3 regions of the Peribacillus sp. NPDC096622 genome follow, and region 1 is predicted to be linked to each of the others. Evidence: riboswitches for the same ligand, from Rfam matches in the RefSeq annotation. Region 1 holds a riboswitch; each other region holds the start of a gene.
What was found. Region 1 has a riboswitch for cobalamin ahead of ACIQYG_RS07600 (ribonucleoside-diphosphate reductase subunit alpha). Riboswitches for the same ligand answer to the same signal wherever they lie in the genome.
Positions count from the first base shown of each region.

Region 2: another riboswitch for cobalamin. It lies ahead of ACIQYG_RS03955 (ABC transporter substrate-binding protein); the one in region 1 lies ahead of ACIQYG_RS07600 (ribonucleoside-diphosphate reductase subunit alpha).
Region 3: another riboswitch for cobalamin. It lies ahead of ACIQYG_RS19475 ((2Fe-2S) ferredoxin domain-containing protein); the one in region 1 lies ahead of ACIQYG_RS07600 (ribonucleoside-diphosphate reductase subunit alpha).

Region 1 covers NZ_JBIWES010000003.1:235,485-246,337, reverse strand. Annotated here, with positions in the region: gene ACIQYG_RS07645 (response regulator transcription factor) at 1-264, shown strand, start outside; gene ACIQYG_RS07640 (HAMP domain-containing sensor histidine kinase) at 254-1,684, shown strand; gene spx (transcriptional regulator Spx) at 2,022-2,417, opposite strand; gene modB (molybdate ABC transporter permease subunit) at 2,664-3,317, shown strand; gene ACIQYG_RS07625 (hypothetical protein) at 3,428-3,919, shown strand; gene ACIQYG_RS07620 (cold-shock protein) at 4,117-4,314, shown strand; gene ACIQYG_RS07615 (hypothetical protein) at 4,355-4,522, opposite strand; gene ACIQYG_RS07610 (flavodoxin domain-containing protein) at 4,643-5,062, opposite strand; gene ACIQYG_RS07605 (ribonucleotide-diphosphate reductase subunit beta) at 5,052-6,104, opposite strand; gene ACIQYG_RS07600 (ribonucleoside-diphosphate reductase subunit alpha) at 6,150-8,447, opposite strand; cobalamin riboswitch at 8,589-8,769, opposite strand; gene ACIQYG_RS07595 (manganese-dependent inorganic pyrophosphatase) at 9,063-9,992, shown strand; gene ACIQYG_RS07590 (hypothetical protein) at 10,092-10,238, opposite strand; gene ACIQYG_RS07585 (SulP family inorganic anion transporter) at 10,324-10,853, opposite strand, start outside.
Region 2 covers NZ_JBIWES010000002.1:115,026-125,878, reverse strand. Annotated here, with positions in the region: gene ACIQYG_RS03990 (histidine phosphatase family protein) at 1-222, opposite strand, end outside; gene cobS (adenosylcobinamide-GDP ribazoletransferase) at 180-971, opposite strand; gene ACIQYG_RS03980 (bifunctional adenosylcobinamide kinase/adenosylcobinamide-phosphate guanylyltransferase) at 968-1,543, opposite strand; gene cobD (threonine-phosphate decarboxylase CobD) at 1,516-2,589, opposite strand; gene cbiB (adenosylcobinamide-phosphate synthase CbiB) at 2,564-3,529, opposite strand; gene ACIQYG_RS26935 (adenosylcobinamide amidohydrolase) at 3,526-4,161, opposite strand; partial or broken gene ACIQYG_RS26930 (heme ABC transporter ATP-binding protein) at 4,249-4,998, opposite strand; gene ACIQYG_RS03960 (FecCD family ABC transporter permease) at 5,005-6,060, opposite strand; gene ACIQYG_RS03955 (ABC transporter substrate-binding protein) at 6,023-6,988, opposite strand; cobalamin riboswitch at 7,166-7,340, opposite strand; partial or broken gene ACIQYG_RS03950 (polysaccharide deacetylase family protein) at 7,428-8,115, opposite strand; gene ACIQYG_RS03945 (hypothetical protein) at 8,048-8,266, opposite strand; tRNA gene ACIQYG_RS03940 (tRNA-Arg) at 8,453-8,526, shown strand; gene ACIQYG_RS03935 (hypothetical protein) at 8,987-9,151, shown strand; gene ACIQYG_RS03930 (DNA topoisomerase III) at 9,354-10,853, opposite strand, start outside.
Region 3 covers NZ_JBIWES010000012.1:11,721-22,573, reverse strand. Annotated here, with positions in the region: gene ACIQYG_RS19485 (sirohydrochlorin chelatase) at 1-844, opposite strand, end outside; gene cobJ (precorrin-3B C(17)-methyltransferase) at 863-2,518, opposite strand; gene ACIQYG_RS19475 ((2Fe-2S) ferredoxin domain-containing protein) at 2,533-2,901, opposite strand; cobalamin riboswitch at 3,053-3,242, opposite strand; cobalamin riboswitch at 3,444-3,639, shown strand; gene ACIQYG_RS19470 (hypothetical protein) at 3,623-3,781, shown strand; gene ACIQYG_RS19465 (energy-coupling factor ABC transporter permease) at 3,815-4,558, shown strand; gene ACIQYG_RS19460 (energy-coupling factor ABC transporter substrate-binding protein) at 4,560-4,871, shown strand; gene cbiQ (cobalt ECF transporter T component CbiQ) at 4,858-5,634, shown strand; gene ACIQYG_RS19450 (energy-coupling factor ABC transporter ATP-binding protein) at 5,653-6,498, shown strand; gene ACIQYG_RS19445 (YozQ family protein) at 6,609-6,827, opposite strand; gene ACIQYG_RS19440 (alanine/glycine:cation symporter family protein) at 6,994-8,421, opposite strand; gene ACIQYG_RS19435 (class I adenylate-forming enzyme family protein) at 8,866-10,440, opposite strand; gene ACIQYG_RS19430 (acyl-CoA dehydrogenase family protein) at 10,468-10,853, opposite strand, start outside.

The sequences.
Region 1 (10,853 bases):
ATGGTGCATTTGAATGGCGAAGAGATAAACTTGACGCCGCGTGATTTGTCCCTGCTCGTTTTTTTCGCTAAACACCCTAATCAAATTTTCACGAGGGAACAGCTGCTCGACCAAGTGTGGGGCATGGATTATGACGGCAGTGACCGTGCAGTGGACCTGGCGATCAAGCGAATCAGGAAGGCGATAGATGCATGGCCTGTAACTGAAGGGGAAATAAAAACATTGCGTGGATTGGGGTATCAATTAAGTGTCTATGAAAACTAAAAAAAGAACCACTTTACAACGCTATTGGACAAAGAGATACGTATTGACCTTGATTTCCGGTTTGATATTATTGTCTGTTTTTTCCTTATGGTGGATGGAAAAAACGGCTTTGGAATATAGGCTCAGCCTTCTTAAGTACTTAGCGGACGAAACATCCGATCGGGCGATTAAGGAGAATGGCCAGATTGTCGTTGGCCCGATCCTTTCGGAAATTGTTGAGGAAAGGGAGAAAATCCTCCATCTGAATCAACAGCCAATCATCTATATCGTCGATCCCGATGCCACCATCATATATACGATGCCACAGTTGTATATCGATCCGGATGAAAATAAACTCCCGGACGTCATCATGAAAAATACGGAGTTGGTCCAGAAGGTCAAGATCTCCGACAATAAAGTATATGTCGTCAAATCCCCCATTACGTTCAATGATGAGACGAGAGGCTGGGTGGTCATTGCCCAGGAAGAAGGGGCATTAAAGGAAATCAACCAAGATCATGGCTTGTTGGCGATCATGATTGGAGGACTTCTGATTCTGGGAACGGGAGTCATTTATTTTCTTTCCAGGCAGATTTCGCGCCCCATCCAAGACGTAGCTAACGCCGCGGTCCAGGTTCGTGAAGGCAACTATGATATCCATTTCAAAGAGGAAGAGGAAATCAAGGAAGAAGAAATTTATGAATTGATAGAATCATTTAAGGAAATGACCAATCGATTGAAGGTCATGGAGAAGTTGAGGGCGGAATTGCTTGCAGGCGTAACCCATGATTTGAAAACGCCAGTCACTTCCATTAGCGGACTGATACAAGCGGTGAAGGATGATGTCGTTAAGGGAGAGCAAAGTAAGGAATTCCTCGATATTTCCTTAAAGGAAACTCAGCGTTTACAAGGTATGATAGAGGATTTACTCAATTATAATGCCATATCGGCAGGCGCTTTTAAAATCCGGGTGCAAAAAGAGAATATCAATATATTCATCAAGGAAATCGCCTATCGCTGGCAGGTGACCCAGGATGATGATCAAGCGTTCGCTTTTGAGATAAAAGTTCCTGATGAACCAGTCTTCGGTCAAATTGATTCTTTGCGGATGCAGCAAATCGTCATTAACCTTTTGAATAATGCCAGACATGCACTTGACGGCAAAGGGAAAATAGCGATTCACCTTTATGAAAAGGATGAAGAACGAATTTGCATTGATGTTCTGGACAGCGGGCGGGGGATTCCAAAACATGAACAACAATATGTGTTCGAACCATTTTATCGAGGCGAAAACAAAAAGTTGAAGGTACGTGGTTTAGGTTTGGGACTGCCATTCAGTAAGATGCTCGCAAAAGCGCAAAAGGGAGATCTTGTGCTTAAGGATAGCGATGAACAAGGCACCACCTTCACGATTGTCATAGAGAAAGCGGATCAAATATAAAAAGGGTTGTCTGATGTAATGGACAACCCTCCAGACTGTAGGCAAACTCGGGGAAAAGCCGGTTTGCCTACAGTTTTTTATTTGAAAAAACAATCCAGTTGATTGGTGCGGGTGTTCGAGACTCCTGCTAGGAAAAGCGTACCCAAGGAGACCCCACAGGCGCGAGAACGCCCGCAGAAAGCGAGTCCCCTGGAGTGTCAATCAAGAAAAGTTTCATCCTATTATAAAACAGTGAAAAATTATAGAGTATGACCGAGGGTATTTTAATCATGGTCGACAAACTAAAGGGTTGTCCGTTGTAATGGACAACCCTCTCATTATGCAGAATGCTAACTAATTAAGCTAATTGGCTGATTGCACGCCATAATTGTACATGACGGACCTTCCTTGGAAGGAAGCGTCCCATTTCCTCTTCATTATATCCTGCATGCAAGTTCTTATGGTCGAAAATGATTGGCCGGCGAAGTAAATCCGGGTTATCTTGAATAAGCTTGCAAAGATCATTAAGCGGTGTATTATTTATATCGATATTCAGGCTTTTGAATTTCTTGGAACGGGTTGAGATGATTTCATCTGTCCCGCCTTCCGTTTTACGTAAAATCTCTTTTATTTCTTCTATAGAAAGAGGTTGCGAATATAGGTTACGTTCATTAAAGGAAATTTCGTTCTTCTTAAGCCAAGCTTTTGCTTTACGACAGGCTAAACTGCTTGGAGTAGTATAAATTGTTACCATTAAAATCGACTCCTTCAAAGTTTTCAAGTTTATTGGAATGAAATTATTTTTATATTTGTGATACTCTTACTTTAACGTTTCTTTGTGTCAGCAAGATGTCAAGAAAAATAAACTTAAATGTTATTTTAAAAGAAAGGGAGAAAATGAAATGAAATCTGCCTTTAATGAAAAAGAAACCATTAGGGTAAAGATGCCGAATAAGGACCTGCAAATGCCGATATTTAACAGTGATGTGAGAGTGGTATCATGACAGGGGATTTTTGGTCACCAGTCAGGCTATCGATACAAGTGGCGGGACTATCGGGTCTCCTTGTTTTCATTTTAGGAATTATCCTGGCACGAATGATGGCTAAAAAGCAATTCAGGGGAAAAGTCCTGTTGGAAACAGTGTTTTTATTGCCGCTTGTTTTGCCGCCGTCCGTCGTTGGTTTTTTATTGATTGTGATTTTTGGCAAGAATGGAATGCCGGGACAATTCATTGAAAGGGTTTTTGATCAGCCCCTGATGTTCACGTGGTGGGCGGCAGTCATTGCATCTACCGTGGTGGCTTTTCCGCTTATGTACCAATCCGCTAAAACGGGCTTTGAAGGTATAGATGAGGAAATTGAAAATGCAGCAAGGGTTGACGGGGCGGGCGAATGGAAATTGTTCCTGTTTGTATCCCTTCCATTGGCGGTCAAATCCATCGTCACAGGTGCCATTATGAGTTCTGCGCGTGCATTGGGTGAATTCGGGGCCACACTCATGTTTGCCGGAAACATTCCCGGACAGACACAAACCATACCGACCGCGATATATATCGCCATGGACTCCGGGAATATGACATTAGCCTGGCTATGGGTTGCCGTAATCATTGTCATTTCATTCATTATGCTTTTTATCGTGACATACATAAAATGAATGCTGCTTCTCCCTTTCCGTACATAATAATGGAAGAGGGAGATTATTGTTTCTAATCAGTCTGTGTTATAATCGACAAACAATATGAACTAATGAAATGAGGAAGAAATTTGTTAACATTTGAAGAAAAATTGAGCATCATTGAAACTTTTCCGGAATTACAGCGAAAAGACGTTTCATTGGGACGTGTGAACTTCCATTATCCAGATAGCGTCCAGGAGAAAAAAATCGTCGTTCAGCACTTGCATCCCAATGGAAATGGATTCGTTTATGCAGGGCATATGAGAAAAAAAGACACTGACCGTAAAGGGTTTATCAATATACGTGACTATAATGAAGCGGAATTAAAAGAATTGATTCAAAGAAGCGTGGACTACCTATCTGAACCTCCGGCTGAATTCGAAGAAGAGGTAAACGAGTTCGCTAGGTTGGAAGGGGCATGGATTGGCCCTGAAAAGCAAGAGCTTACACTTGAAAGGGAAGACCTGCTTTGGAATGTTTATTCAGGGTCGAATCTTGAGGAATGTTTCGAAAGTCCGGTAGAGGCGGAGCGCTACTTATTGGACGAAGGCTTCCGACAAAGCAAGAAGAGGAATATGTAGAATTTTAGGATAATTTGTCGGTTGATTTACTGCGATAATCTTGTTTTTTTAGGATTTTCCATGATATAATATGAGTAATTATTTTTGTTCGGAAAAGTTTGAAAGAAGGATTTACTGTAATAGGATTCCTCTTGAAACATTATCCAGAACCAAAAATAGTAATAAAATGGATTTTTCCAAACACAGGAGGAACTATCATGGTACAAGGTAAAGTAAAATGGTTTAACGCAGAAAAAGGTTTCGGTTTCATCGAAGTTGAAGGCCAAGACGATGTATTCGTACATTTCTCAGCTATCCAAGGTGAAGGCTTCAAAACGCTTGAAGAAGGCCAAGAAGTTTCTTTCGAAATCGAGCAAGGCGCTCGTGGACCACAAGCTGCTAACGTTCAAAAATAATTGAACGCATATAAAAAAAGACTCCTATTTTGGAGTCTTTTTATTTTTCTTTTTTTTCGGCGATTTCCTTTAATGCTTTGTCCAATTTTTCTTCGATCCTTTTAGAACGATTAAAATGCCCTGACAGGAAAAACACGATGAATATAACGAATGCGACAAGCACTAGCATAAAAAGGATAGGCAGGAACTGGGTTATATTCTCAGTCATTGGATATCATCTCCTTTTTTCTTCCATTATACTTCATGCTTACCGCTGCCATGATAGAGGGAGCCAATTTTTATTAAAAGTACTGAAAGGGGATATGCGAAAACGCATATCCCCTTTCAGTCAGTTCTGGAATAGCGAGGCGAACTTTTGAAGTCTGGGCAGGTCTGATTCTTGATACATCTGTTCTATCTTCAATGTAACCAATAACTGGCTCTTGGCAAATAACATGTCCCGGAAATGATCGACCGCCCCACAAAAATGATTATAGTTGGTTTCACCAGTGCCGAAGACTCCCGTTTTCAGGTGAGCAATAGGCAACTGTTCCAGTTCTTTATAAAGGGCTGCTGATTTAGCGGGAAGCTCCCCGTTGCCCCATGTATAGGTGCCGACGATCAATGCATCGTAATCCGGCAATGTACATAAATCGAATTCATTCGTTCGATATAGTCCTGCTGCAGGTAAAAGTGAAGCCAGGGCTTCAGCAAGCGCTTTTGTATTGCCGCCGGCAGAATGATAGACAATGGCAACTTTACAGCTCATCGAACCCATTGCTGGCATTTACTTGACTGTATGTCCTTGACTTCTGTTCGAAGAAATCGGTTTTGGTAAGACCGATGGATTCATCATCGAATGTTTTGATCCATGGCATCGGGTTTTCGCCATACTCTTTATACAAATTATCAAGGCCCAGCATACGTAACCGTTTATTGGCGATATATTCAATGTACTCATTGAATTCTTCCAAATCGAGATCGGCTTTCGTTTGGATATCTTCGAGCATATATTCAGACCATTCTTTTTCGAGATCGACTGCTTTTTCAATCGTTGTATAGATGAACTTCGTGTTATCTTCATTATTTAACTCAGGATATTCATACATCAAGATTTGAATGAGCATACCAATGAAATCGAAATGGACCATTTCATCGCGATGAATATAGGATATCATCGTAGCGGAACCGGTCATTAGATTTTGGCGTCCTAAATTATAATAAAAGGCGAAAGCCAGATAGAAATAAATCCCTTCAAGGTTCGTTGAATGGATCAGTGCCTCGAATAAATGCTGAGGGCTGGGATCGTCCACGAACGTTTGATAAGCATCAACGATCGGTTGGTTACGCTTAATCACTTCAGGATGTTCTTTGATGCGGTCGAAAAGCTGTTTTTGCTTACCTACCGGAATCAAGGAAGCAAGGATATAGGAATAAGACTCATTATGGATCGATTCCTGCTGGGCCATGTTGGCCAGGATAGCTTTTGCCGCCGGATCTTTGATGTACCGAAGAATTTCTACTAAAGTGGGCGTTTGAAGACTGTCCATTCCAGCAATCATCGTAAGGATATCGAGAAAAGCATCCTGGATATCTTCATCCAATTCGCCCCACTGCTTTTTATCCTGAATCATGTTCACGCTCGAAGGCTTCCAAAAGTTATTGATGAGCTGTGTATAGGTATCATAGAATTTTTCATACTGAATATCGTTCCAAAGGAGGAAGCCTGAAGCTTCTCCTTTGAAAACACCGGTTGCCTTGGTTGGATGCGTCGGTTCGAGCATCCGAATTTTTTTGATATGATTGGTCATTCGTGAAAACTCCTTTAAGAATAGATTACTGGGTCATGCTTGTCGTTAACTTGAACAGCTTTCGCAGGCATTGTCATATTCGGAAGAAGTCGAACGAACATAATACGTCGATTTCAACCCGCTTTCCCATGCCGTTAAATGGATATCCAAGAGAACCTTCGCTTTGATTGTATTGTGTACATACAGATTAAAGCTGATTGCTTGGTCAATATGGCGTTGGCGGGCCGCATTTTGCCTGATGCTTTCCAGTTGGTCCAAATTGAATCGCGTCTTTTTATAATATTCATACGTATTTGGCGTCAAGCCTGGTGCGGTCACCTTGAATTTGAAGTTTTTCTTTTCTTCGTAAAATTCAATTTCATACAAAGGATCGATTCCATCCGTTGAATTACCGATTTTGGCTGTCGATGAATTGGGGGCAATCGCCATTAAATATCCATTACGGGTCCCGTGCTCCTGCACGTCTGCTTTTAAATCCAGCCATTTTTGATCTGTATAGTCACGCAGTTCGAAATAGTCCCCTGTATGCCAATCTGAACCTTCAAAATATGGGTAAGATCCTTTTTCCTTGGCCAATTCGTTGGATGCCTTGATTGTTAAGTAAGCGATCTTTTCGTATAAAGCATCTGCATAGTGAACAGCCTCATCGGATTCCCAATAAATATTCTCTGTGGCAAGTAAATGATGCCATCCAAACGTTCCTAAACCAATTGCCCGGTAACGCTTGTTCGAGATGGATGCTTGTTTGACAGGAAGATTATTCACATCAATGACATTGTCCAGCATACGGATCTGAATGGGAATCAATCTTTCCAAAACATCGCTGCCCACCGCTCGGGGCAAGTTAATGGATGAAAGATTGCAGACAACGAAATCGCCGCTTTTACGAACGACAACAACATCTCCATCTTCTGTTTCATATTCATCCGTGATCGTCGAAGGGCTTAGGTTTTGGGCAATCTCCGTGCAAAGGTTAGAACAATAAATCATACCTTTATGTTTATTCGGATTCTTCCTATTCACCTCATCGCGGTAGAACATATACGGTACGCCTTCTTCTAATTGAGAAATCATGATGCTTTTCATGATGTCCATCGCATTGATTTTTTCAAAGCTATAGTTTGGAAGTGTGCCATTTTCTGCGGCCTCGACTGCAAGTGCATAATGATTCCTGAAGCTTCCTTCGCCTTTCTTCTCGTCATAAAGATCTTCAAGTGAAAATCCAAGGGTTTGCTTAACGGTATGCGGATCGAAAAGATACCATTCTTTTCTGTCGCGTACAGCCTCCATGAATAAATCGGGAATGCAAACACCTGTAAAAATGTCATGGGCTTTTAATCTGTCGTCCCCGTTTTGTGTCTTCAAATCGAGGAAGCTCATGATATCTTTATGCCAGGCATCCAAGTAAATCGCGATGGCACCTTTACGTTGACCCAATTGATCGACACTTACAGCTGTCTGGTTGAATAGTCGAATCCAGGGCGTCGTACCGGAACTGTTTCCAGAGAAACCCCGGATATCAGAACCAAGTGAGCGGACCTTACCAACGTAAAGGCCGACACCGCCGCCGAATTTAGATACTTTTGCCGCATCGTAGTTTGATAGGTAAATTCCGTCAATGGAATCTTCAATTGCGTCGATAAAGCAAGAGCTTAACTGCCCATGTGTTTTACCTGCATTGGAGAGTGTAGGAGTCGCAACGGTCATATAAAGGTTGGACATGGCCCAGTATGCTTCTTTTATAAGTTGCAGGCGATGCTCCGTTTTTTCCATTCGCATGATTTCCATTGCGATGATCATGAAACGTTCTTGTGGAAGTTCGTAGACCTTGTCCTTTTTTGGGCGGGCTAGATAGCGGTCGTTCAATAAGTAGATGCCTATGTAAGAGAATAATTTATCTTTTTCCGGGTCGATCACCGAACCCAATTCCTCAATTTCCGCTTTCGTATATGAAGATAGCAGTTCTGGTTTATAAATGGGATAACGCTGACCTTCCGAAAGCTGGGAAAGTTCCGTGATCAGCTCATAGAATGGGCCATAACTCTTGCCTTCATAACCTCGATTGGCTTGTGCATCCCTATACATTGTATTCAACAGTTCTGCTGCAGCAACGAACGTCCAATCCGGAGCATCGATATCCACACCTTCAAGAGCGAGCTGAATCAGTTTTTTTGATGCCTGTTCTTCGGTTGAGTCACTTTTGCGATCAAGCCATTTTGTAAAACGCTTTTTGAACTTTTCCATATCGAGACGGCCTTCGAATTCCTTCGATAACGTCTCAAGCTGGATGGATTTCGTTTCTGTGTCATTTTCACTTATGGTAGAGTTATATGTTTGAGTCATTAATAATCCTCCTTGGTAACTTCCGCTAAAATAAAAAAAAACCGCCCAAAGAATTGAGGCGGATCAAACGATAGAATAAAAGAGCCATGAAAAAATGGCCGTTATACTATCGTTTCATCATCTCAATCCCCGAAGAATAAGAAACGTGAAAAATTCAAGGCAGGTCTCCTGACTCATGATCATCCTACTTTGAGTCCTTCCCGTATAAAGAGCTATACAGTGGTTTTCTCATTTCGTCACATTTACAGTTGCGGGGACAGTTCCGGGTTTGCACCGGATTCCCTTTTCAGCCATCACTGGCACCTTGGATTATAATAAATTCTATATATAGTTATTGGTATTGTTTATGTAATCAATATCTAGTATTTCTGCTTATATTATCGTAAGCCATATACGATGATAATTCAACTAATATATTTGAAAAAAACCAACCCTTATCTATTGACAAAGTGATGGCAGAGAGTCAAGGAATGAAAGATTTTATTGGGGAAAGGATAATTCAAGCGCTGATTTTACGGGATTTTGTGTTAAAATAAAGTGTCTAGTAAAGGTGGCTCTCCCTTATTGCGGTGAGGGGATTCGCGGAAAAATATTTATGAAAAAGGGGATAAAATCTTGGAAAAATTATTAGTTTTTGGACATAAAAACCCGGATACAGACACAATCTGTTCGGCAATCGCTTATGCGGATCTGAAAAAGCAGTTAGGTATCAACGCTGAACCAGTTCGTCTGGGTGAAGTGAATGGTGAAACTCAATATGCATTGGACCAATTCAAATTCGACGCTCCCCGTCTTGTGGAAAAAGTTGCAGGGGAAGCTGACGGCGTAATCCTGGTCGATCATAACGAACGCCAGCAAAGTGCTGAAGATATTGACCAAGTCCGTGTGCTGGAAGTTATCGACCATCACCGTATCGCTAACTTTGAAACAAGCGATCCTTTATATTACCGTGCGGAACCAGTTGGCTGTACGGCAACCATTTTAAATAAAATTTATAAAGAAAACGGCATTGAAGTTCCTAAAGCAATCGCAGGTCTTATGCTGTCTGCCATCATTTCCGATTCTTTATTGTTCAAATCACCGACTTGCACGGAGCAAGACGTTGCAGCAGCAATGGAATTGGCTGCCATTGCGGGAGTTGACGCCGAAACATATGGCTTGGAAATGTTGAAAGCGGGAGCTGACTTGAGCGATAAAACGATTGCCCAGCTTATCACTCTTGATGCAAAGGAATTCTCCATGGGAATGGCTAAAGTGGAGATAGCACAGGTCAATGCTGTTGATCCGAACGAAGTCCTTGCTAAGCAAGAGGAATTGGAATCCGCGATTGAAGCGGTCATCGCTGTGAAGGAATTGGACTTGTTCCTATTCGTCGTAACGGATATCTTGACTAATGATTCCGTTGCCTTGGCTCTTGGTAAAGCGGCTTATGCAGTGGAAAAAGCATACGACGTTTCATTGAACAACAACATCGCCGTCTTGGAAGGCGTTGTATCGCGTAAAAAACAAATCGTGCCGGTCTTAACGGACGTATTCAGCAAATAATACAGGAAAAGGGGTGCTCATTAAATACATGGGCACCCTTTTTCTGTACATGCAAAAAGAGACTCAACCATCCATTAAGGGTGTTTGAGTCTTTTTTGTTTAATTCAAAGATTCCTTTTCTTTTTCATAGGCGATGACAATCAATTCTTTATTGGCTTCCTCGCCAAGTCTGCTTTCAAAGCTTTTCAGTTCATTCAATAAATCCGGTGACAGATTTGCTGCCGTATAATCCTGCTCGGGTGTCATGCTTTTCGCTCCTTTCAAAAGGAAATGATTCATGTTATCTATTTTGTCGGTTTGAAAAGATTATATTCAGCAGAATTTTACTTCTTCAAGATATTTTACTTTCTGAGGTGGCGAGTTTTTCAAGCAATAACGAACTTTCTTCATCGAGTCCTTCCACTTGGACTGGTATTCCCAAAAGCTGATATTTAAGGACAACCGTATCGACAGCACCGACTGCTGAAGCATCCCAGATTTTGGAGCGGGAGAAGTCGATGACGATTGCATCCGCTTTTTCCTTGAAGTCGAACTTCGAAACAAAGTCCTGGACAGAAGCGAAAAATATTTGCCCGCTGATACGATAAGTGGTTTTCTTAGCCTGGATGTCTTCCGTTTTCTCCACAGCCACTTTAGAAATTTTAGCCGAGAAGAAAATCATGCTCAAGAGCACTCCGGCAAATACCCCTTTTGATAAGTCATGTGTATAAAGGACAATGAGGACCGTCACGATCATCACGGCTGCATCCGACTTTGGAGCTTTAGTGAGCCTCTTTAGGGAAGACCAGTCAAAGGTCCCGATTGAAACCATGATCATGACTGCGACAAGTGCAGCCATCGGTATTTTAATAAGGACATCAT
Region 2 (10,853 bases), on a different contig from region 1:
TATCGGAACTGCATTTGGAAACAGTAGACGTGCAGTTTCCACACAGCGGGGCAAATCACTGCTGTAAATTTTTTCATACTGCGGGTAAGAGCCCCTAAGGTCCATTATTTCCTTTTCTCCTTCGGTACTTAATGGAGAGTCCGTCCAGCCTAAATAGGCCTTTCTTTCATTTGCTACTGTCAGCCCATGGCGAAGTAGTGTAATAGCCACAATATCAGCCATAACCAAAGCTCAACCCCTTCCACGGATGCCCCCAGTACATCCCCCGTTATCCCACCGAACCAACTGAAGATTTTACGTTTTATATAAACCAGGAAAAACACCGCAGCCAGACACATGATGAAAAATAAGGTGACAAGCTTAAAATCGATGACCCAGGCAAACGCCAGACTTACAAGGAGGTACAGCCAATAAATGGGCAAACTGCTTTTCATCACTGCACTTTGGAAAAAGGCACCGAGCCCCTCTTTTTTAGCCAGCGGCATCCGGATGAGTAAATACCCCATCACACATTTGCTTAAGAGCGGAAGGGCTATGATCAAGAAGTATGTCCATTCATTTACCCTTTCGACAATTTCATAGATAAATATGAACCGGGCGGCCAATAGGACTATGACGGAGATGACACCGAATGCACCTGTCCTGGAATCCTTCATGATTTCCAATCGACGCTCTTTATCCTGATAGGAAAAAAAAGCATCACTTGCATCGATCCATCCATCGAGATGCAAACCTCCCGTTAATGCCATGGTCAAAAACCAAAGGAAAAAGGCAATCGAAAGCGATGACAATGGGGTCCATTCCACAAGTGCATACAAAACACCGCCCAATATCAAGCCTAGCGCAAGACCTACTAATGGAAAGGTTTGAATGGCACGGTGAATATATTTCTTCTCCATCGGAAGCTGTTTCTTTATTGGAAAGACCGTAAAGAACTGCAGGTTAATTAAAAATCCGATCATTGTGCTCATTCCTGCATGCACCCTTTCTTCCGCAATGGAATTCCCGCTTCTACAAGATAGGCTTCATCGGCCAGCCCGACGATCGTTTGATGAAGCAGGCCCAGTGTTTTTCCGTATATATGTAGAAAATCATCTTGGAAAATCGGTTCCTGTACCAATTCATTGCTCACGACTATTAAACAATTGGATTGTTTCCTTATCTCATTGATTCCGGTTATTATTTTTGAAAAAATGCTATCTAAAAATTCTTCTTCAAGCGGAATGCCAGGGCCAAATAGTTCGTTATCAAGCAGGGTTGTCAGACAATCGAGCAGAATTATGGAATCCTGATCAATATCCGCCCCTATTCTTGTAATATCCGTTGCGTATTCGGAAGTCTTCCACGCAATCGGGCTGCTTTCCCTATCTTTCCGGTGCCTAAGGATGCGTTCACCCATCTCAACATCACTGACTCGGCCACAGGCAAGGTAATGCAAGTTCCCATCCACCTGGAGTGCATACTCCAGGGCTTTTCTTTCTGCGAAGCTGCTTTTTCCGGAACGGACACCTCCGGTTATAAAACAGAGCTTTGCTTTCTCCACTGCCTTACCCCCTCCATCAGTGCTTCGTTATCATGTTCACTCTTCACTGCAAACCGAAGCCACCTTCCATCCAATCCCGGAAAATTATGGGTATGTCGCGGTACGATTCCTTTTTTCAGCAAAAAGGGGAAAAGGGATAAGGATTCATCTTTCACCAAATAAAAATTAACTGTGCTATCGGAGACTTCCAACCCTTGCTCCTCATAAAACCGGAATAGTTTTTGCTTTTGCCAGGCAATATAGTCTCTTGTTTTTCTCATATAGGCTTCTTCTGCAAGACAGATTTTCCCTACTTCAAGTGCCACGTGGTTGACGCTCCAATGCGGTTTATAATTTCTTACCCGTTTTATGATGTCAGGTGACGTAAGCAAATAGCCTAGTCTCAAACCTGGAATTGCAAAGATCTTAGTCATTGATCTCAGTATGAGTAAATGTGGATAAACATTGATTAAAGAAGCATAACTAAAGGCATCTTCCGTAAAATCATAAAAAGCCTCATCCAGGACAACCAGGCAATCCGCTTTCTGGCATTCAATGATCAATTCCCTAACTGCATCCCGCTTAAATGAAACACCCGTCGGATTATTAGGCGAACATAAGAAAATTGCATCATATTCGGGTAATCGGGGAATCAATCGTTCCAAGTCCAATTGCCACTCAGGAGCATCAAGCTGGTGGAAATCGACCTTACATCCTGCTGCCAAACAAGCTTCAGCATATTCCGCAAATGCCGGCTGAACGATTAGCACCCTTTGATTGGCTAATCCGTTCGCTACCAGCATGATGATTTCAGCACCACCGTTCCCCATCAAAACGGATTGCTCAGGAAGTGCTTCTTTTTCTGCAATTGATTTTGTCAGTTCAATGGCATGCGGATCTGGGTATTGAAGGATTCCTTCGAAAAATCCAGACCACTGTTCCTTTATGCCTAAAGGCGGACCCAATGGGTTGATGTTAGCACTGAAGTCGAGAACCGATTCAGGCATATCGATTTCCAGCGCTTCATAAAGATAATGAGGATTAGAGCCATGAGAAGGTAATGTCAAGAATAAGCCCCCCTAGCCATAGCATCAGTAGAAATAGAAAAGATGACCGATGCATGATGGTAATCGTTTTTGGTATATGTTTTGCTTCCAACCGAACAAGCGGAACTCCCATCCTCGCACGGTCGGAAACAATTCCTTTGTACATATTCCGGCCTCCAAGCTGTATTCCCAAAATGGCAGCAACGCCCGCTTCACACCACCCGCTATTCGGGCTTGGATGTTTTTTTGCGTCATTGAATAATATCTTCCATCTGGCACCGAATCCATGATGGCCGGATTTCGAGCTCAGCAACATCAAGAATCCGGTAAGGCGGCTGGGAATCCAATTGACGATATCATCAAGCTTGGCTGAAGCCCAGCCGAATTGCCCATATTTATCATTTTTGTACCCTACCATGGAATCGCAGGTATTAATCGCCCTGTACACCATCGCGAGCGGCGCTCCCCCAATGGCTGCCCAAAATAATGGTGCTGTAATCCCATCACTGGTATTTTCCGCTACGGTTTCCACGGTGCCCCTGACGATTTCGGATTCATCAAGATCAGCAGTATCACGGCCAACGATATAGGAAAGCTTTAGCCTCGCTTCAGGAAAATCCCGTTCATTAAGCGGAAGGCAAACATCCATCCCGGCTTGCTTCAAGCCCTTCTGAGCTATCGTAGTGGAAATGACAACAGCTTCCCAAAGGATACCTGCAAGCGGATGGATGAGATAAGCCAAATAAACGGTAAGACCTGTAATCAATAACACCGCCGATAAGACGATGATCAACATGGAGAGTCCTTTCCGTTTCTTATATGCCCCTTTATTGAATGCCAGATCCAACTTGCTGATCATCGTTCCTATCCATTTGACTGGATGCGGCCAATTTGGCGGATCTCCAATTAATAAATCAAGGAAAAATGCCAGCGTAACTGCAAAAAGATGATGATAAATCATAATTCCTCAATCCGTTTCCAATTATTCGTCAATGCTTCCACAGTACAATCATATACACCGCGACTGATCAGCTTCCCTAACGGAGTGATGGTGCCTGCATATTGAAGCTTTGCTCCTCTTTGGGTTGCCGCAATCAAAATGCTGTCTGTCGATGTTCCTGTTGCACAAGTATTTGTCACCTTATCCATGACATGCAAATCATGAAGCGCTTTTACTTTTGCCTCGGTCGCAGTCACTATGCTGTGGATATATGCCTCTTCTGCCAAATGCCCATTTACGAATATCCATGTATTTATCGTTCCTGGAGCGGAACTCCAAGAATGCCGGTCAGCTAATGAAGCGTCGATGGCATTCCCTACACCCGCCGTCACAATGATAAAAACCGAGAAATCTTCAGTTCTTAATAGCTTGAAAGCAACCGTATCGAGAAAGACAGCTGTCATCATCCCTACCGTTTCCTGAGGTTCAAAACCATGAGTTGTTAAATAGTCGGCCATTTCAACATGATGATCCTCGCAATCATAGCCATGATGGACGTGCCTATTCACAAAATATTTATGCCAGCCCGTCCCCGAACCCGTCACTCCGGAAGACATCGTTCTAAGCGGGATTGGAGAATTCAATTGAATCATCTCAGATCCGACTGTCAAATAAGAATCATCAATTTCCAACGGGATAGTATCATGGCCATGCTTTTCCGGAACGATGAACATCTGCGGTTTCGGAAGGGCGGGATGTGGATGTTTTTCGATCGTCGTATGATATACACCCTGAATCCGTTCCTGTTGGAGCACTTCATTCGGTACATCAACAACCTGAATCTGCCCTTTCTCAAGCAGCATAAGCCGATCACAATATAATCCAGCCAAATTCAAATCATGAAAAATTGAAATAACGGTCAACTTCTGCTCTTTTGCCATTTTCCTCATTAAATCAAGAAGATCTTTTTGATAGGAAAGATCCAAATGGTTCGTAGGTTCATCCAAAAAAAGGATTTCCGGCTCTTGGGCAAGGGCCTGTGCCAGCAGGACCCTTTGTCTTTCCCCTCCTGATAATCGATCAAAATGAAGATCCTGAAAATCAGCTACTCCCGTTTGTTCCATTACCCGCTGGACAGTCGATTCATCTTCTGCGGACCAACTATGGAACCATCCTGATTGATGGGCATATCGCCCAAGTGAGACCGTCTCTTTTACTGTATAGGAGAAAGCTAATGAGGAATGTTGAGGGAGCACGGCAATGACCTGTGCAAGTTGTTTTGACGAATAATCCTTCAAATCCCTACCGCTAATCCGTACGCTTCCGCCTTTATAATCGAGCACCCCGCTAAGCATACTTAAAAGCGTCGTTTTCCCGCTGCCATTAGGACCAAGAATCCCGAATAATTCCCCTTTATGTACATCAAAAGAGACAGAGTCCAAAACAGCTTTGTTGTGATATCCGCCTGTTAACCCTTTTACTTCAAGCATCCGTTTTTACCCTTCTCTCCGTCTCTTTAATAAAATCAGCGCAAATGCAGGTGCCCCGATAAGTGAGGTGATCACCCCGATCGGCAGTTCCGATGGGGCTATGATCGTTCGTGCTACAAAATCCGCCAATATTAAGAATCCGCTTCCTATCAATAATGACAACGGAAGCAAATGTTTATGGTCAGGTCCCCAAATCTTTCGGACTAAATGAGGAATGACCAATCCTACAAAACCAATCGCCCCTGAAACGGCAACGGCTGCCCCTGTCAATGTCGAACCGGCTATCAGGATCCACATTTTCCGCCGCTTGACATTCACACCTAAGTGTTTTGCCCGGTCTTCCCCGAAAGTCATCGCATTCAATTCACTTGTATTCATGATCAAGGTCAACGAACCAATGATAAAAAACGGCATAATGATTGCGATATAATTCCATCCGCGCATAGAAACGCTTCCCATCAGCCAGCCGATGATTTGTCTTAATTCATCACCCGTCAGCGCAATCATCAATGAAATGAAGGCACTTAAAAACGAGCTGAAAATGATTCCCGTTAAAATGATCGTTTCCACTTTCATCGATCGATCCATTTTTTTTGCAAAAGTCAATACGCAGAGCATCGTGAGCACTGAGCATAAGATGCTCAATGCCGGAAGAGTATATAAACCGATGAATGGCAGTGATATATTCAAGAATATTGTCAATACGGCGCCGACCGATGCTCCTGATGAAATACCTAATGTGTAAGGATCAGCGAGCGGGTTCCGGAGCAGTCCTTGAAAAGCCGCACCCGCAATCGCAAGTGATGCCCCAACCAAACCCGCAAGCAATACACGCGGCAAGCGGATGTTCATCACGATATTCGTCAGCATCACATCCGGATCGGCAGAAATCGGCAAGTGGAAAATCTCCTTGCCGATTATTTGTAAAAGTACGGGAATCGGTACTGACACCGAACCAAAGGAAATGCCTATCGTCATTGCGAATAACAAAATGAACAACGCAATCAAATAAGCCAACGTCCATTTAGTTGTCAAATTGGTTCGGATAGACTGATTTGGCAAGTTCCTCTACTCCCTCTATTAAGCGCGGACCGGAACGGGTCACCAAGTCAGAATGGACATCAAAAACTTGGCCATTTTTAACAGCATTTACGTCTTGCCATCCTTTTCGGCCCGTCACTTCACTTACTGAATCTTTCGTATAATAACCATACGTTGTAATGATGACATCAGGATTTGCAGCAATCATCGACTCTTCATCAATTTTTGCCCAACCGTCCAAATCAGCAGCAGCATTATCCGCTGAAATAATATGAAGCATCTCATTCATGAAAGTATTTTTTCCAGGTGTGTATATTTCCGGTGAAGGCGAAACTTCCACTAAAACGGTCTTCCTATCCTCTTCCTTTACGGATTTGGCTTTTTCCTGGATATCCTTGAGCTTCGTTTTCATATCCGCAACGATTTCATTTGCCTTATCATGTTCTCCCGTTGCCTGTCCAATCATTTCAATAGACTCATAGACTTGGTCAAAGCTTTGTGCATCATTGACTACGAGAACATCTATTCCAGCATCCTTAAGCTGCTGTAAACCCTCATTTGAATTATGGGCACTTGATGCATGCGCAAGAACAAGGTCAGGCTTCATCGAGACAATCAGCTCCGTGTTCATTTCCATTCCGCCAACTTTTTCAATTTCTTTCGTTTCTTCCGGGTAGTTATCATTGTCGGAAACACCAACGACCTTTTTTCCCAAACCAAGTGCAAAGACCACTTCCGTATTACTTGGTATCAACGAAACGATTTTCTTCGGCTTTTGTTCTATCGTTACTTTTTCCCCAGTTGCATCTTTAATCGTAATCGGGAAAGCTTTGTGTTGAGCATGGTTCGTTTGCTGCTTTTCTTTTCCTTCATCAGCAGCGCCACTGCAGCCGACCACCATGCCTGCAACAAGCAACATCAACAATATCAGACCAAAAATCTTCTTCATTTTCATTCCCCACAATCTTTTCATTTAATTTCTTCCACCTAATAAAGAAAACGCAATCCTGAAAGATGCCCCAAAACGAAAAGCACCTCCCGTTAACGGAAGATGCTTGCATGGCAACAATAATCAATACGGACTCTTTCTTAGGGTCTGCCACACACCTTCCCATCCGCGTAGGTTACAGGTGTACGAATTCTGGCAGGTCTCCTGGCTCATGGTCATCGTCAACGGTACCTTCCCATATCTCATACAGTGGTACACAGCCGTCAGCTCCCATATACAGTGGCGGGACCGCGCTGGCATTTCACCAACTTCCCTTTTAAGTCATTAAGACACCAAAATCGTTCATATGTATATAATTTTCACTGCCTTCATTATACACCATGTAAGAATCGATTATTATATGATTTTTCTGAACGAATACGAAATGACCCTTCCACCTTCAATGCTTTGAAGCATTTTCAATCAGTGACGCAAACCCTTCGACTGATAACCCGGGTGAAATCCGAACTCGATGCAGGGCACGCATCCCTTGGTCCCTTGAAGCCCCCCAGGTTCGGTAGTGACTGCCATCTTGTATCAGCTTCTTCTGACAGCCTGAGACTCTCTTCGTTATACAGGGCAACCGGATAGGAAAGCACTGTCGTGTCCTGGTCGGGGATATGGTTGAATAACTCCTTCGACTGAACCATTTCCGCTTCTTGCTGCTCTGCCGTCATGCGGTTCAGTTCCAAATGGTTGATGGTATGGCTTTCGATCGAAATCCCAGCCTTGCTCATCTCCAACATTTGATTTTCAGTCAGGTGATGACCTTTATCAACGGACTTCCCGATCATGAAGACATTTGCTTTCATATCATTTTCTTTTAATATCGGGAAAGCCTCCGTGTAGTTATCTGAATAGCCATCATCAAAAGTAAGCCAGACACACTTCTCACTTGGTATCCGATTCCCGGTTAAGAAGAGGAATGCTTCTTCAGGGGATAATGTATAGTAACCATTCTCCCGAAGCCAAGCCATCTGTGATCGGAATTCCTCCCTTGGAACCCGAAGGCCATTACCTTCAGAAATACTGTGATACATCAATATCGGGAGCTGGACCGGGGACTCGCCCGTTACCCAGTCTCCCGTAAGATTTGGCCCTCGGATCTTGCCCGGTCACATCCACAGCTGCTTCGGCCACTTCAATGTCATCTTCAGCAATCAGTGCAGCCGTCTTTGTGCCTAGCCCCTCTAAAATCCCTTTTGAACATCCAGGTAAAATCAAATCCCCACAATGCAACCATCCATTCTCCTGATTTTAAACTAGTGGATAATAAAGCATTCCATTTAATGAAGAAAAGGGAAACTCGGGAACTTAGCGGCCTGCTAAACATTTTGAGGATTTTTTTTTTCATAAGTATGTGCTATTAGCTTGAAAAGTTTGCCTATAAGAAATATAATAAATAAGTCGTCGACTTTTATATATGTCCCAGTAGCTCAGCAGGATAGAGCGACAGCCTCCTAAGCTGTAGGTCGTAGGTTCGATTCCTATCTGGGACGCTAAAGTTTATAAGCCCTGTTATAATGCGGTTCTTCCGTGTTGTAGCAGGGTTTTTTTCTGTTAATATAAGAACAAGTTATTTTATGGACAAAGTAACCACTGATTTATCAAGCCATGTAGCTATCAAAAAATCCGAATAATACAATGCATGTTATAGTAATAAGAAGTTTGAATTATTACGTTTTTTGATATATACCAAAAATACTGGATTTCAGGATATAATCCTGTCTTTTTTAAAAATATATGTTTTAACTTGTCCCATCCGGGTATACAAATACTGTAAGACATTCTCACCAAAGGAGATGATAGTGCATGATGAGTACAATCAGAAGCCAATGGAACAAAGAGAATGACGCAGCGGTGTTTAGTCCCGGTGATCAGCGTTAGAGTCAATTGAAGAGTTGGATGATAATCAAATATGGGAATTACTAGTCTTCTCATCCAAAGGAGGATACGATCATGAGTATTTACAGCCTATGGAATCAAGAGAATGATGAAGCAATTTTCAGTCCGGGTGATCAAAAGCCATTCAGTACGCTCATACGAGTAGATTCGGATAAACACACACACACTGACAAAACACTTGAATATGAATTACATGGCACCGTACTGAATGAAATTTAACTGAAGCATCGATATATGGGGAAAGGGATGGAGCGCTCGCTCCATCCCTTTCTGCCGCCTTGTTAGACTTCATCAAGCGGCAACCTTATTGTCAGGAAAGACGTTCCTGCCGGCAAGGACTTTGCCCAGACCTGTTCCATGCATATAACCCCATAAAAAAGCGCCCTTCACCATGGAGTTAAAGGTGAAGGGCGCTTTTCTTTTATTTATCGAATTTCAGTTTCGCCAAGGCATCTGCCAATGCAGTATTGATCGGCTCTTCTTTATTTTGCTTTTTCATATAATTGGATACTTCATTTTTGGATACTTTTTGATTTTTATTCTGCCCTCTTCGTTTATTGTAAGAAGAAAGTTTTTCGTGAAAACCGCATTTACAGGTGAATGTCTGTGCTTCACCTTGACCGCGCATTTCCATCTTTTTATGACATTGCGGGCATCTGGCATTTGTTACACGTGAAACACTTTTTTTATGGCCGCATTCACGATCTTGGCAGACAAGCATTTTTCCCTTTTTACTATTCACTTCAAGCATCAGCTTGCCGCAATCAGGACATTTCGTTCCTGACACGTTATCATGCTTGAATTTTTGATCACTATTTTTGATTTCATGGACGATATTTTTGGCGTAGGAGCGCATATCACCGATGAAAGCCTGTTTTGGCAGCTTTCCTTTTGCTATCGCAGTTAACTTTTGCTCCCATTGAGCTGTTAAAGCTGGAGAACGCAAGTCTTCAGGTGCCAATTGAAGAAGTTGTTTTCCTTTCGAGGTAACATGAAGGCCCTTTCCTCTCTTCTCGATCAGGAAGCTATTGAACAGTTTTTCTATAACATCCGCACGTGTTGCAACCGTTCCAATCCCGCCAGTTTCACCAAGAGTCTTGATGAGCTCTTTGCTTTCCCCTGCCATGAAACGGGCAGGATTCTCCATTGCCGAAAGAAGCGACCCTTCATTGAATGGTTCCGGCGGTTTCGTTTCACCCTCTGTTTGTTTCACAGCCGAAACGGTTAAACTGTCACCTTTTTGAACGTTCGGAAGCAGCTGCTCAGCTAGGCCATCTTTAGCTTCTTCCTCATCGAATTGGTGATCATAAACTTCCTTCCAACCTGACTTCAGGACGACCTTCCCTTTTGCCATGAACGTCTCCTGTCCCATTTTTGCGGTGATGGTCGTTTGTTCGTATTCAAAAGGCGGCATCAATACAGCAAGGAACCTTTTAACGACCAAATCATAGATTTTCGATTCTTTGTCGCTCAGTTTTCCCGGCAGCGGCGTTTGCTCAGTGGGGATGATTGCATGGTGATCAGAAACCTTGCTATCATCCACGAACGATTTATTGGTTTTAATCGGGCTGCGCAGGATCCTCGATGCATACTGGGCATATGGTTTAATGCTTACAGCCTGTAATCTTTCTTTTAGCGTATCAACCAAATCCGTTGATAAAAAACGTGAATCCGTCCTTGGATAAGTCAAGACCTTATGGCTTTCATATAATCGCTGCATGATCGATAACGTCTCTTTCGCCGAATAGCCGAATTTCTTATTGGCGTCCCGTTGAAGTTCTGTTAAATCATATAAAGAAGGGGCAAAACTTTTCTTATGGGACTTGTTCACTTCAACCACTTCTGCACTTTTCCCCTTAACGGCTGCAAGGACCTTTTCTGCCTTGTTTTTATCAAATGTGCGGATATCCTTTGATTGGGC
Region 3 (10,853 bases), on a different contig from region 1:
CGTGGTCGTGGTCATGATGGTGATGATGGTGAGCATGTCCATGTTCCTCGACATGTTTACGATAGTTTTCCAAATCACGTGCCCCGCTTGACCTGCCTTCACTGGCTTCAATAACTCGTTCTTGCAGAATGTTCTGTAATGTTGGATGATATCCAAAATACTTCGCTAAAATGAATTCTCGATCATGATATTGCTCTTGATAGCCTTTCAGCATATCCTCCATTCTTTCCATCAACACCCCAGTGAAGAGGAAATATGGCAGCATCACTATTTTTTTTGCCCCTAATCGGATGCATCGTTCAATACCTTCATCAACGTGCGGGTCCGTTACACCCATGAAGGCCGTTTCGACCCATTTAACGTTTAATTTTTCCCATAATAATCGTGAAATTTTATATATATCACTATTTGCATCAGCATCACTGCCACCTCGGCCAATTAGCAATATCGCTGTCTCAGAATGTTCAGAGGTCGTATCGAATCCCGCTTCCTCAAGACGGTCTGTCAGGATCGTCAATACATCATGGTGGACCCCGATCGTTTGGCCGTATGTGAATTTCACTTCTGGATACTTGGTTTTCCCATCCTCTATTTCAGCTGGGATATGTAATTTCGAATGTCCTGCATGCAACAAAATGATCGGAATGACGATAACTTCAGTAGCCCCTCGTTTTACACAATTATCAATGCCTTTGGATATATTCGGTGCCGCAAATTCCAAGAAGCACGTTTCTACAAGGAAGCGCTCATCCAATGCCGGAATCATATTTTCAATAAAATGAATGACTTCTTCGTTTCCCGAAGCCAAGCGGCTTCCGTGTCCTACAAACAAAACTGCTTTCATTTACTTTCCCCCTCTTGATTAGTCTTCACAAGGCGCAGGCTCTATGTTTATTTTGGGAGCGATGTCCTGATAAGAAAAATTCTGTATCTTTTTCGAACGTTTGAAGTATTTAAAAAGCCGCTCATTTGGATGGGCATTTTGCTTATACTCCCCGACAATGTCCATAATCAGTTCAACAAGCTGTTCCGGTTCAATGCCTTCCGCAACCGGCTGACCTGGATGGGCTGTTCTTCCAACCGGTTTAGCTCCAAGGAATAAGTCGAACTTCCCTTTTCGGAAGACAATCCCGATATCATCCATAACAGCACTGTAACACGCCATCCCACACCCATTAAAACCGATGTTCAGTTCCTTGGGCATTTTCATTCCGCCAAGCACCCGGTGTATTTCATCCGCATAAGGAATGGATTCCGCTTTTTCACCATCACAGAAATCACAGGCTTTTAATGTCAGTACATCTCCAATCGGCGATAATAAAAAGTTTGCTGATTGCAATTTCCCCGTAATGACTTCCGGATCCGTTGTCGGAATCTTTAATACGATTTTATGATTTGGCGTGTATTCCATCGTTCCCTTTTCCCCGACTACTTCCGCAAGAGTCATCATTTGTTTGGGAGTGAATTGTTTATTCGCCACACCTGGACTAACGGCAAGTTCGAATACCGACTCCATTTTTTGCTGAACAATTGGCTCAATGGATTGCTGAACGGTTTGACCCTTGACTCTTGACAGTGCTTCCATTGCCATTTCAAAGGAAGCTGGCTTCTTTTCTGGTGCTTTTGTAAGTAATCCAACTCCTCCAGCGGATTCGGTGAAGGCTTCTTGCACGGAATCGGCATCTTGATCTAATGCCCACGGTTCCGCTTCTTTTTGCAGACGCTGATGCGGCTTCAATGGTTGCTTTTCCGAATTCAACGTATATTTCCTCTGATAGCCTCTTGGTGTGATGATTTTGTCATCATATAAAAAGGTGGATGAATTACCGATGATGACGGTGGTCAACATTCCAATATCGTGATTCAACATATCTTTCAAATTGGTAATGACAATATCCTGCCTATCCCGATAAGCACTTTTCACCAACCCGACAGGTGTATCCGGCGAGCGGTAGCGAAGGAGAATTTTCTGTGTTTCAACAATTTGCCGGGTCCGCCTGCCGCTGCGCGGATTATACAGCGCAATGACAAAGTCTGCCATGGCAGCTGCTTCAACCCTTTTAGCGATCAGTTCCCAAGGAGTTAAATGATCACTGAGGCTGATCGTACACGAATCGTGCATGACTGGAGCCCCTAGTAAAGACGCACATGAGTTGATTGCAGAAATGCCAGGAATGACTTCAATGCCCACTCCAGTTTCTTCTTTCCAGCCTTTTTCAATCAATACTTCATAAACCAACCCTGCCATTCCGTAAACTCCGGCATCCCCACTGGAAATCACCGCCACTTTCTTTCCCAACTCCGCTTGTTTCACTGCTTCCTGTGCACGTGAGACCTCTTCGGTCATCCCCGTACTAATGATCGTTTGATCTGTAAGCAGTCCCTGAATGAGTTCAACATAAGTTTTATAACCAATGATGTAGTCACTTTCCTGAAGGGCTTCGACGGCACGTTTGGTAATGTGTTCAAAATTCCCTGGTCCAAAGCCCACGACGAATAATTTACCGTTTGTACTCATTAAGACATCTCCTTTTACGCTTTGTTCTTTGAAATACCCGTATGAGCTGGAAAATCTGGATTAGGGGTCATATCCCCGTCATTGAATTGGTAGATCATCTGTGGAACAAACCCACCATCATCGATATTATTGACGATCTGCCGGCCGAAATCGGGCGTTTCTACTCGATACCAGTTTCCTTGGGGATAGGCAATCACTACGCAGGCATCCTTACATCTTCCGTTACAGCGTGTCCTGGTTGTATGGATTTTCAGATCCAGTCCTTTTGAAGTAATTTCATCGCGAATCGCTTGGGTTACTTCTTCCCCGCCCTTTTTCATGCAGCTGCTCCCATTACAAATCAGCAGATGCGTATTTGTACCCGTCAAGTTCCAAGTAGTCATCTTCTTCCTCCTGAGTTCAGGGAAAAGGCAAAATAAAAAACCTTAACATTAAGAGTCAAGGTTTAAAAAACTATATGAATGAGGAGCTAAAGGCAAGTATGCCAAATCCTCCCAAAATCGTCATAGTCCTTCTACCTTTCCCTCCGAAAAGTATCATGCAATTTTAAAAGCAGGTTTCCTGGCTTACGCTTCATTTTACTTTGTCCCTTCCCGGCATCATGCCAGTGGCTATCGACAATTTCATCAGCGTTTACAGTAGCGGGGGCTGCATCGGATTTTCACCGATTTCCCTATTATCCCTTGCTTATTCACACAAGGGCACTTTTAAAATGAAATATTTGGTTTTATTACACATTTCTAACTAACATAATCTATCATATAACAACTTTATCAAAATTCAATAGTTTATTCCGACTGTTTAGAAAAGTTTAATAGTGTAAAACCAGTTACAATCCTTACCTCGCAACAAACTTCGGCCCGAAAAAAAAAGATAGTGTAGCTGGAATTATTTCTTTATGGTACACTATACGAGAATTTTCAAATAATTACATAAGTTTCATGGTGTTGAATTTTTCGGAATTCAGCTTAAAAGGGAAGCCGGTGAAAATCCGGAGCGGTCCCGCCACTGTAAAGGGAAGTTCCATTACTTTAACTTAAATCCACTGTCAAATGAGATGGGAAGGATGTAATGGGATGATGAACCAAAGCCAGGAGACCTGCCATGAAGCATGAAACTGTTTCAGCCTACGAGGATGGGCGTGCGGATCAGGCAGAATGGACCATGGTTGGTTCATGCTGCAAAATTCCTGTTCATTACGCACTTCTTTCCTTTGGGAGAAGTGCTTTTTATTTTGGGCGCCGCTTTTCTTCTCAAGATTGATCAGAAAAATTATAAGTGTTGAAAGGAGAAAGAATGAAAAGAACCAATTGGAAAACTATTTATTTTGTCATTTTACTGCTTTTTGTTCCAAAACGGGCATCGGCCATGCATATAATGGAGGGCTTTTTACCCATAGAATGGGCTATATTCTGGTGGGGTTTGACGCTTCCATTTTTAATCTTGGGTTACCGGTCCATTAGGTCCAAAGTAAGGGAAAACCCAGAAACAAAAATGATACTTGGCCTATCGGGCGCATTTGTATTTATATTATCGGCGCTAAAGATTCCTTCCGTTACGGGAAGTTCTTCGCACCCTACCGGAGTTGGTTTGGGTTCCATATTATTCGGACCATTGGCCATGAGTGTCGTTGGCTCCATCGTTCTGTTATTTCAAGCTGTTTTACTGGCTCACGGAGGATTGACGACATTAGGCGCCAATGCATTTTCCATGGCCGTTTGCGGACCGTTCATTGCATACTTTGTCTTCAAGGGCGCAACTAAATTGGGGTGGTCTTTTTCACTTGCCGTATTTTTGGCAGCTGCTTTTGGGGATTTGGGAACCTATGTGGTAACTTCCGTTCAACTTGCTCTTGCTTTTCCTTCCGAGGTAGGAGGATTCATGGCCTCTTTCAGTAAATTTGCAGGGATTTTTGCCCTGACCCAAATTCCCTTGGCAATCAGTGAGGGGTTATTGACAGTCGTCGTGATGAATTTCTTGAAAAAATACAATCTAGGCGAATTGAAATTGCTGCGAGTTTTATCTAAGGAGGCCCGTTAACATGAAAAAAAGTTTACTGCTGCTTTTCCTGGTCGTCATTCTTGCCACCATACCGTTAATCACCCAACAAGGAACGGAATTTGGCGGTGCAGACGGCGAAGCTGAAGAGGCCATCACTAAAATCCAGCCGGAATACAAGCCATGGTTCAACAGTATTTGGGAGCCGCCGGGTTCAGAAACCGAGAGCTTATTATTTGCGCTGCAAGCTGCAATCGGTGCTGGTTTCATTGGGTATTTCATAGGTGTAACGAGACAAAGGAATAAGCAAACCAAACAAGAAATCCCCGAAAAATCGAAGCATGTTACTCATTGATAAATATGCCTATTTCAATGGGCTAAAGGATGTACATCCGTTGGAAAAGATGGTTTTTGCACTCTCCCTTTTGCTATTTTCATTAACGGTAAGGGATATGGCCGTTTCGCTCATCACTTTTACGGTGATGAGCGCTTTAATCATTTTTGCGGCAAAAATCCCGCTTTCTTATTATTTTAAATTACTTCTATTACCGGGATTTTTTATACTATCAGGAACAATTACCATCCTTTTTTCTTTTACAAGTAAATTTACTTCGATTTCGGATTTATGGTGGTCCTGGAAGTTCGGGAACTGGCAAATATTCATCAGCGATGACAGCGTCAGTACGGTGGCCAATTTGATCACTGTCGTATTCGGCAGTATCAGCTGTTTATATTTCCTTACCTTAACTACACCCATTACAGTCATCCTATCCGTGCTGCGAAAACTTAAAGTGCCTTCCTTATTGGTCGATTTAATAGAATTGACCTATCGCTTCATCTTTATTTTTTTAGATACAGCTTTGGCCATTCACCAATCACAAGCTTCACGGCTGGGATATGGTTCGTTAAGGAAAGGCATTCGATCTCTCGGATTACTAATCTCATCATTATTTTTAGGAGTATTGCAGCGCTCTAGACAGTTGACGATGGCCATGAACGCGAGAGGCTATCAGGAGAACCTTTCTTATATCGAGGATACTTACGCCTATTCCTCACGCAATTGGCTGATCACGATTGTAATACTAGGAAGCTTAATCTTTATTAATGGATATTTGTAAATTGGAGGCAACCCAACAATGGACGAGCATATTTTTCATATAGAAGGCCTCACCCATCAGTTCACAGATGGAACCTTCGCTTTAAAAGAACTTTCGCTATCGGTACAACACGGTAAAAAAATTGCATTATTAGGTAATAATGGTGCTGGCAAATCAACTTTATTCCTCCATTTAAATGGTCTATTACAACCTACTGCGGGAAAGATCAAGTTTAAGGGCAAGAAAATGAAATATGACCGTAACGCATTATTATCATTAAGAAAGCAAGTCGGTATCGTTTTTCAAGATCCCGACTCTCAGCTTTTTTCCGCTAATGTACAACAGGATATATCGTTTGGACCAATGAATTTAGGATGGGATAAAAGTGCAGTCCAGGAGAAAGTAAATTGGGCAATGGCTGAAACGGAAGTAACGGAACTGAAAGACAGACCTACCCATTTTTTGAGCCTTGGGCAAAAAAAACGTGTTGCCATTGCAGGGGTACTTGCCATGGAACCCGATGTCTGGCTCCTGGACGAGCCTACCGCTGGATTGGATCCTTATTTCTCCAGACAAATCATGAATCTGCTGGACAGTATCCACCACCCTGACAAAACGATAATCCTATCAACTCATGATGTTAATTTAGCTTACCAATGGGCTGATGAAGTTGTGGTCATGAACGATGGTAAGGTCATATACCAAGGGGACCCTGTTTCCGTTTTCCATGATGAAGACGTTTTGCTGCAGGCACATCTGGAGAAACCGTGGGTTTTTGAAATGTTTCAAGCCCTTCTTCAATCAAGGAATCTTGCAGAAAGGGACCTTTTCCCAAGAACGAAGGAAGAATTGCTTCAAAAATTGGAGACAGAAAGGATTTATTAATAAAGTATCCCCTAGCTTTTGTTTCATCTTTCCAAAAGCTAGGGGATCACCGATATATCTTTAAAATAGCTGGCGAAAATCCTTGTTCCTAAAAAACAAAAATCCCAGTATTACTTTTCTTCCCCTGATCTTTCTTTTGCAATCTCTATATCTCTTCCGTTTACATCATCAATGACTGCCTTTATCTCGCCCTCCGCATAAGTATCCGAGACTTGTTCGTGGGTTCTAGCCAGTCCAGAAGATAAAGGATCTTCCCGTTTATAATCGCTGACATCATATATTCTCCCGGCAACTTCTGAAGATTCATTTTTTGATTGCTTGCTATCCATTGTTTTCACTCCTAGTTTTTATTTTATCATTGCAGTATTAAAGACAAAGGTATTTTGTGTAAAAAACGAAGCAATATTCAGTAATGATAAAAAAAGGAGGAAAAAGCAAAAAAGCTTACAAGTAAAATCCCCTTTCAAGGACTTTACATGTAAGCTTAAAGAGAGCTTAGCCCTCCTTCTTCACATCCACATTATCGGATGGGTCTCCCCAACATTCCACATTCTTCAAACCTTTAATATTGTTCACATGGAAAACAGGATTTTTCCCACTTTTCTTTTGCTTTTGATAATCCGCCAGTGCAGCAAATGCAATTTTCCCTAGTAATGCAATGGCGATCAGGTTGATAATGGCCATAAGGGCCATAAGCAAGTCAGCCAGTCCCCAAACAAAATCCAGTGAGGCAAGAGAACCGAATATCACCATTCCTACGACTGCGACGCGATAGATGTTTAACCAAACCTTATTTTCATTAATGAAGCCAATGTTCGACTCTCCATAATAATAGTTGCCCACAATGGAGCTAAAGGCGAATAACAGTACAATAATGGCAAGAAAAATACCTGCCCAAGATCCCAATGCCGTCCCAAGGGCATTTTGGGTAAGGACGATACCATCCGTTTCCTTCGATGTATAAAGACCAGAAAACAAAATGATGAAGGCAGTCGAACTGCAAATGATGAGTGTATCGACAAAAACACCTAGAGACTGAATGAGCCCTTGCTTGACGGGATGACTGACATCAGCTGTAGCACCAGCATTTGGTGCACTACCCATCCCGGCTTCATTAGAAAATAGGCCGCGCTTGATCCCCTGCATCATGGCGGCTCCCAATACTCCGCCAGCCACTTCTTTTATTCCATCGAATGCACTTTCAAAAATCAATGCAAAAACACCAGGTAACTCGGTAATGTTCATGATGATGATAATCAACGCCACTATCACATAGGCTCCTGCCATGATCGGAACGATGACTTCAGAGACCTTTGCAACCATTTTGATCCCGCCAAAAATGATGACAGCCGTGACCATAGCCAAGATGATTGCCGTAACCCACTTTTCAATCCCAAACGATTCGTTGAATGCGCTTGTAATCGTATTGGCTTGTACCGAGTTGAAAGCTAGTCCAAATGTAAGCGAAATCAACACAGCGAATGTGATGCCCATCCAACGGGCATTCAATGCCTTTTCCATATAATACGCAGGACCGCCGCGGAATGCATCCCCATCCTTGACCTTATAGATTTGGGCAAGTGTACTTTCAATGAATGCGGAAGCAGACCCAATCAGTGCTATTAACCACATCCAGAAAACGGCTCCAGGTCCGCCCGTCGTGATCGCGATGGCAACACCTGCAAGGTTACCCGTCCCTACCCGCGATGCCGTACTTATGCAAAATGCCTGAAAGGATGTTACACCTTTTTTATCCGCAGTGGCCCCTTCTCCCAAAAGCCTGAACATTTCCCCTACCATTCTAAATTGGACAAACTTCGTGCGGATGGTAAAATAAAGACCCAATCCGACCAACATGATGATCAATATGGAAGACCATAACACATCATTTGTCTCACTAATAAAATTTTCTAAAATCTCCATTAAGACAAACACCTCTACTTAACTCTAATTATTATTATAAAAACATATACAACTATAATTTATTTCCCGATTGATTAGGGAGATAAACAAATGAAGCCCATAAAAAAAAAGGAAATTCCAGAATGAATCTCCAATACAATAATATTATATCCTAACATTCAATTTTTTTCATTCATGAATTGGTGGAATCGATAGAAAAAAAATAATATTTCAATATCATTAAATATTCTTCTACACTTCAATTAACATTCACTACAACGTTTCTTTATTCCATTATTTTCAATAATACTCAAAAACACCTTGGATATTAAAAGCCTCACACGTCCTGATTCCCAGATTAACGTGTGAGGCTTTTTTCCATTCCTCTGCTCTATCTTATATTCCGGTTTGCTGTAGGTATAAATGTTAAATTAGGCCTGTTATGATACCCTTGTTCTGCCTCTCCTAAATGGTTAGAATACCTTGTGCATACAGCTTTCTTAATTCTTTCTTATCTATTTTTCCGATAGGCGTTAATGGAAACTTATCAAGAAAGTAGGCTACTTTAGGAACCATATACTTTGAGGTTCTTTGTTTGCAGAAATCAATTAATTCCTCACTAGTACAGCTCAATCCTTCACGTAGTGTTACCACGACACACACTGCTTCTCCCCAATCTGGATGGGGAACGCCGATGCAAGCACTTAATGCAACAGAAGGGTGCTGGTTCACCACTCGCTCCACTTCTGAAGAATATACGTTCATCCCGCCCGTAATGATCATATCTTTCTTCCTATCTACAATATAAAGGTAACAGCTTTCATCCCATTTGCCAATATCCCCGGTGTAGAACCAGCCATCACGAATGTATTCTTGGGTAAGATCCGGTCTTTGATAATAGCCAACCATCATCGCTGGTGATTTTACGATGATTTCTCCAAGCTCGGTTGGTTTTACATCATTTCCATTCTCATCTATCAGTCGAACTTCAGTAAGAATGCATGGTTTTCCACAGCTTTTCAAAATCTCCGAATTATTATGATAAGCCCATACATGAGCGCTCTTCGATAATCTGCTAATGACAATATTACATTCTGTCATGCCGTATTGCTGACGCATGATAGGGCCAAATACTTCAAAAGCTTCTTTAAGGCGCTTTTGAGAAATCGGTGACGCGCCGTAGAAGATATTGCGCATCGAGCTCATATCATATTCCATCTTCTTTGTCTGATCAAGGAGCCTGTATAACATGGTCGGTACCATGAATGTCGTCGTAATTTTATATTCCTTTATCGCCTGTATGAATACTGCAGCGTCGAATGAGCGCATCACATAGATATGGACGCCCGAAACAAGGGATCTCCAAAGTAATGAACCAGCTGAATGCACAATGGGCGTACTTAGCAATACCCGGTCACGGTCGTCCAGCGGGTCTTCGATGGCTGCAGAAAGTATGGCTGCCCCGAGTCCTTTCTGGGAATGCATGACGCCTTTGGGTGTACCCGTTGTCCCTCCTGTATAGGACAGAAGGGCAATGTCATCTTCTCCAGCTAATGGCAAGTCTAAATTATCTATTTCACCAGGCCATTGAAACCGTTCAAACTCCTCCGGATAATGAATATTAAAGCCTGGGAGCCCAATGACATGAACATCTTCCTTCTTCATTTCTGCTAAATACTCAAAGAAGGTGTCAAAGTTTGTCTGTGTAGCAATTATGACCACTTCCGGTTTGGCTTCCTTTAAAATGAATTGTATTTCTCGTTTCCCCAGTTTTTCACTTAATGGCACTAAGGTAGCCCCGCATTGCTGGACGGCCAAACCAAACATCACACTTTCCAAACTGTTTGGAATGATGGTCGCTATGCGGACGCCTCTTCCTGCACCTAAACGTAGTAAATAAGAAGTTATAAGTTCTGTTTTCTTCCATAACTCCTCGTAGGTTATCGTTTCTCCGTTTGGCAATAAGGTAATAGCTGGCAGTTCGCCGAATCGTTTCATTCCTTTATTCATCAGTGACTGAAATGTCAACTTATGCAGCATATATTTTTTCCTCCTTCGAAAAAGTTTTTACCCTTTTAATAGTGCTTTGGCAATTGTATTTTTTTGAATCTCTGACGTTCCGCTCAGAATCCGATACATCCGTGCACTCCTGTACATTTTTTCTACTGGATGCCCTTTTGCCAAGCCTTTGGAGCCAAAGATTTGGACAGCCTTGTCAGCCACACGGCTATTTACCTCTGAAGCAAACAGCTTGGCCATCGACGTGCCGGCCCGATCCTCTTTTCCTTGATCAATTTTTTCAACCACATCATAGACCATGCACTTTGCTGCATAGATTTCCGTCGCCATTTCTGCGAGCATATGCTGAATTGCCTGGAAGTCACCGATGGGCCGGCCATGTTGGACTCTCGTTTTAGCATGTTCAATAGATAAATCGAGTAGGTGTTGAGCCA